Regions from separate parts of the Pseudomonas oryzae genome, predicted to be linked through region 1. Evidence: predicted binding sites of a transcription regulator. Region 1 holds the regulator's gene; the other holds the start of a gene.
The links. Region 1 encodes LexA, which represses DNA repair genes until DNA is damaged. Its sites were predicted from a motif close to CTGTNTNNNNANACAG; they were not measured.

Region 1 (2,398 bases):
GCAAGGCGCACGCGAGAGCGCGCTGTTCCATCTGTATGGCGCGCTGCTGGGGTTGTGCCACGAGATCGCCGGCTTCTATCGCCTGTCCCAGGCCAGGGTGCCCGAGGTCGAGCAGTTGCTGACGGCCGAGGTGCTGGCGGCGGCGCCGAGTCCCGAGCTGGCCGAGCTGTTCGAGCTGGCGCAGGATCGGCAGAGCTGGCTGTGCCGCCTGCTGGCTGCCTACCACGGCCTGTTCGAGCCGCCGCAGGAGGCGAAGAAGGCCAAGGTCGATCCGGCCCTGGAGTTGATCACGGCGGTGAACGTCGGCGCGGTGGCAGAGGAGGCCGAGCTGGAGCTGGCGACCCTGCTCGACTGGCAGCAGCAGATCAAGCGCCTGGCCGTGCGTTTTCGCCAGGGCATGAGCGAGTGGTGAAGGGCGGGGTGGCAGCCAGGCGACGCATGGTAAGCCGATGGCGTCTTGGTGCTAGGGTGTGACGCGCGTCGCTGCTACAATGCCCGCCTTTTTCGCGGAGTCCCCAACGCCATGCCGACATCCTTTCTGGAAATCGTCGAATTACCCGATGGCCGCATCGTCCTGCGCCGTGGCGATGACGAGGAGGCCTTGGTGACGCTCGAATTTTCCGAGGATGCCAAGGCCTTCCTGCAGGGCCAGCACATCGAGGTGGCCAAGGCCATGTTCAATCTGGGTGTGCAGATGGCCGGCAGTCTGGCCGACGGCGATTACGACATGGAATACGGCGAGGAGCCGCGCGTGCTGCACTGAGCCGCGCGACTCCTGCTCTGCACGGGTGTTGCCCGTGCCCCGTCTGCAATGGACGGGGTGGGGCCGCAGCCCCGGTGATCAACGGCGGATCACGCCGACGCTCAATCCCTCGATGACGAATTCCTGATCCGGGTGCTCCAGGTCGATCACGATCGGCGCGAACTCAGGGTTCTCCGCCAGCAGCTGCACCTGCTTGCCGCGGCGCTGGAAGCGTTTCACCGTCACTTCTTCACCGATGCGGGCTACCACGATCTGTCCGTTGCTGGCCTCGCGGCAGGCATGCACGGCGAGCAGGTCGCCATCGAGAATCCCCACATCCTTCATGCTCATGCCGCGCACGCGCAGCAGGAAGTCGGCGCGCGGGTGGAAGAATTCCGGGTTGATCCGGCAGCTGTCCTCGATATGTTGCTGGGCGAGGATGGGCGCGCCGGCGGCCACCCGGCCGATGATCGGCAGCTCGTTCTCTCCCAGGCTCGGTTCGGTGTCGGGGATGCGGATGCCGCGCGAGGCGCCGGGGATCATCTCGATGGCACCCTTGCGCGCCAGGGCGCGCAGATGCTCCTCGGCCGCGTTGGGCGAGCGGAACCCCAGTTCCTGGGCGATCTCGGCGCGGGTGGGCGGGTAGCCGTGCAGCTCCAGCCAGTTCTTGATGAAGGCCAGGATCTCGCCTTGGCGGGGAGTGAGTTTCTGCATGGGCGGGCTCTGTCTTTTTATCCAGTTGCTGGAAGTATATACAGGGTTGAAGGGCGGGCAAACCTCTTTACTGTCGGCCGTGTCGCTGGCGTGGGGCGCACTGGGCGTACATACTCGCTTGATACGAAAGTTGAATTTCATATATTCGATGAATGCTTTCAGAGCGGGGTAACCATGGCCCAGTCGGAAACGGTCGAACGGATTCTCGATGCAGCCGAGCAGCTGTTCGCCGAGCGAGGTTTCACCGAGACGTCCCTGCGCTCGATCACCGGCAAGGCTGGCGTCAACCTGGCCGCGGTCAACTACCACTTCGGCTCCAAGAAGGCGCTCATCCACGAGGTCTTCGCGCGGTTTCTCACGCCCTTCTGTCAGGCTCTGGACGCCGAGTTGACCCGTCGCCAGCAGGTGGGGGAGGACGATCCCGGTCTTGAGGAGTTGCTCGAGTTGCTGGTCGTACAGGCGCGCAGCGTCGAGTCACGCCTGGACAATGACCTCGCGGTATTCATGCGCCTGCTGGGGCTCGCGCTGATCCAGGAGCAAGGCCACGTGCGTCAGTATCTGGATGACAAGTACGGCAAGGTGTTTCGTCGCTACATGCAGCTGTTGAACGCGGTGGCTCCACCCATCCCGCCGGAGGAGCTGTTCTGGCGCGTGCACTTCATGCTCGGTGCCGCGGCCTTTACCATGGCGGGCATCAAGCCGCTGGGGCGGATCGCCGACAGCAAATTCGCGGTGCAGACCTCCAGCGAGCAGGTGCTGCATCTGCTGGTCCCCTTCATGGCGGCCGGTCTGCGTGCCGACGCGGCATTGCCCGGGGCACCGCGCATGGCTACCCGCACGGAGGTCGACGGGCGCAGCCCGAGCCGTCTGGAATGACCGCTGGCGCGCGATCGGCTAAGCTAGCGCCCCATGTCTGACACCGCCCCCATGCTCGATCTGCTG
Region 2 (2,398 bases), 2.2 Mb from region 1:
CTTCGAAGCGGCGGCCGATCAGGCGCTTGACTGCGTACAGGGTGTTCTGCGGGTTGGTCACCGCCTGGCGCTTGGCGCTCTGGCCGACCAGGGTCTCGCCGTCGTTGCTGTAGGCGATGATCGACGGGGTGGTGCGCGCACCTTCTGCGTTCTCGATGACCTTGGCCACGCCGTTTTCCAACACGGACACGCAGGAGTTGGTGGTGCCCAGGTCGATACCGATGATTTTGCCCATATTCACTCTCCCGAAACTTGGATTCCGGCGGCCTCGCGCGGCCGCCCGGATGACTCGATGCTTGGCACTACAGATGGGGATGCCCCGACGGCTTTCAAGGGCATTCCCGGCGATTGATTCACTCGGCCTTGCTGACCACCACCATGGCGGGGCGCAGCAGACGACCATTGAGCAGGTAGCCCTTCTGGAACACCTTGAGCACGCTGCCCGGCTCGACGCTGCCGTTGGCCTCCATGGCCATGGCCTGGTGATGCTCCGGGTTGAACGGCTCGCCGTGCGGATCGATGGCTTCGACCTGGTAGCGCTTGAGGGTGTCGTGGAAGGCCTTGAGGGTCAGTTCCATGCCTTCGCGCATCGGACGGATGGCCTCGTTGGCCGGATCGGACAGCTCCAGGCCGCGTTCCAGACTGTCGACCACCAGCAGCAGGTCGCTGGCGAACTTCTCCAGGGCGAACTTGTGCGCCTTCTCCACATCCTGTTCGGCACGGCGACGCACGTTCTGCAGTTCGGCCACGGCACGCAGGGACTGGTCGCGGGCCTCGGCCAGCTGCTCCTCGAGCGCCTGCACGCGCTGCGCCAGATCGTCGCCGGCGGTTGCCGCCGCGTCCTGCACCTCGGCCTCGGGGCCCTGCGGATCAAGCTTGTGTTCGTCAGCCATGGATGTCTCCTTGAAAACAACGCTCGGGCGCATGGCCCGCGATTCAGTCCGCCTATATGGGGGCGCGCGCGTCCGCTTCAAGGGGGATTGCCGCGACAAAGTTGGCTACTGTATAAATAACCAAGCACTGTACAAATACACAGAACCCATCGCGAGGGCCCGGCCATGCTCGTGCATCTGTCGATCCGCAACTACGCCATCGTCGAACAGCTCGATCTGGAGCTGCGCGCCGGCATGAGCGTCATCACCGGCGAAACCGGCGCCGGCAAGTCGATCATGCTCGACGCCCTGGGCCTCGCCCTCGGCGATCGCGCCGACAGCGAGGTGGTGCGCCCCGGCGCCGACAAGGCGGACATCCTCGCCAGCTTCGACCTCGCCGACATCCCCGAGGCACACGCCTGGCTGGCCGAGCGCGACCTCGACGGCGACGGACCGTGCATCCTGCGCCGGGTGATCACCCGCGAGGGCCGCTCGCGCGCCTACATCAACGGCACGCCCTGCCCGCTGGGCGACCTCAAGCTGCTCGGCGAGCGGCTGATCGACATCCACAGCCAGCACGAGCACCAGTCGCTGCTCAAGCCCGACACCCACCGCCGCCTGCTCGACGCCTATGCCGGCGCCGACGAGCTGGCGCGCCAGGTGCAACTGGCGGCGCAGCGCTGGCGGCAGACGCGCAGCGAACTGCAGCGCCTGGCCGGCAGCGGCGAGGAGCAGCGCGCGCGCCAGCAACTGCTCAGCTACCAGCTCGAGGAGCTGGACAACCTCGCCCTCGGCAATGGCGAACTGGAAGAGCTGGAGCTCGAGCACAAGACCCTGAGCAACGCCGGCGCCCTGCTCGGCGCCTGCCGCCAGGTGCTCGACCTGTGCAGCGAGAGCGACGACGGCAACGTGCTCAGCGCCCTGGGCAGCAGCCTGCAACGCCTGAGCGGCGGGCACGGCCAGCCGGCCGCGCTGGAAGAAGCGATCAACCTGCTGGCCAGCGCGCAGATCCAGGTCGAGGAGGCGGTCAGCAGCCTCAACCGCTTCGTCGACCACTTCGAGGCCGACCCGCAACGCCTGCAGCAGATCGAGGAGCGCCTGGACAGCATCTACAGTCTGGCGCGCAAGCACCGCGTGCAGCCGGGCGAACTGGGCGAACTGCAGCAGCGCCTGCGGGCCGAACTGGATGGCCTGCATGCCGGCGACGAAGCCATCGAGCGGCTCGGCGAGGAACTGGACGCCTACGCCCGCCACTACCAGGCCAGGGCCGGCGAACTGAGCGCGCGCCGACGCGCGGCGGCCGGCCAGCTGGCTGCCGCGGTGGAAGCGGAGATGCAGCGCCTGGGCATGCCCGGCGGGCGCTTCGCCATCGCCCTGCAGCCGGGCGGCAGCGAGGAGCCGCAGGCCCACGGCCAGGAGCAGGTGGAGTTCCAGGTCAGCGCCAACCCCGGCCAGCCGCTCAAGGGCCTGGCCAAGGTCGCCTCCGGCGGCGAACTGTCGCGCATCAGCCTGGCCATCCAGGTGAT

Region 2: recN (DNA repair protein RecN) is a predicted target of LexA. The motif match lies at 1,021-1,036, and genes of this name have one in related genera.

What each region holds. Positions count from the first base shown of each region.
Region 1 covers NZ_LT629751.1:2,126,622-2,129,019, reverse strand. Annotated here, with positions in the region: gene BLT78_RS09465 (DUF6586 family protein) at 1-412, shown strand, start outside; gene BLT78_RS09460 (hypothetical protein) at 524-763, shown strand; gene lexA (transcriptional repressor LexA) at 842-1,456, opposite strand; gene BLT78_RS09450 (TetR/AcrR family transcriptional regulator) at 1,631-2,332, shown strand; gene BLT78_RS09445 (L,D-transpeptidase) at 2,366-2,398, shown strand, end outside.
Region 2 covers NZ_LT629751.1:4,323,525-4,325,922, reverse strand. Annotated here, with positions in the region: gene dnaK (molecular chaperone DnaK) at 1-235, opposite strand, end outside; gene grpE (nucleotide exchange factor GrpE) at 354-893, opposite strand; gene recN (DNA repair protein RecN) at 1,059-2,398, shown strand, end outside.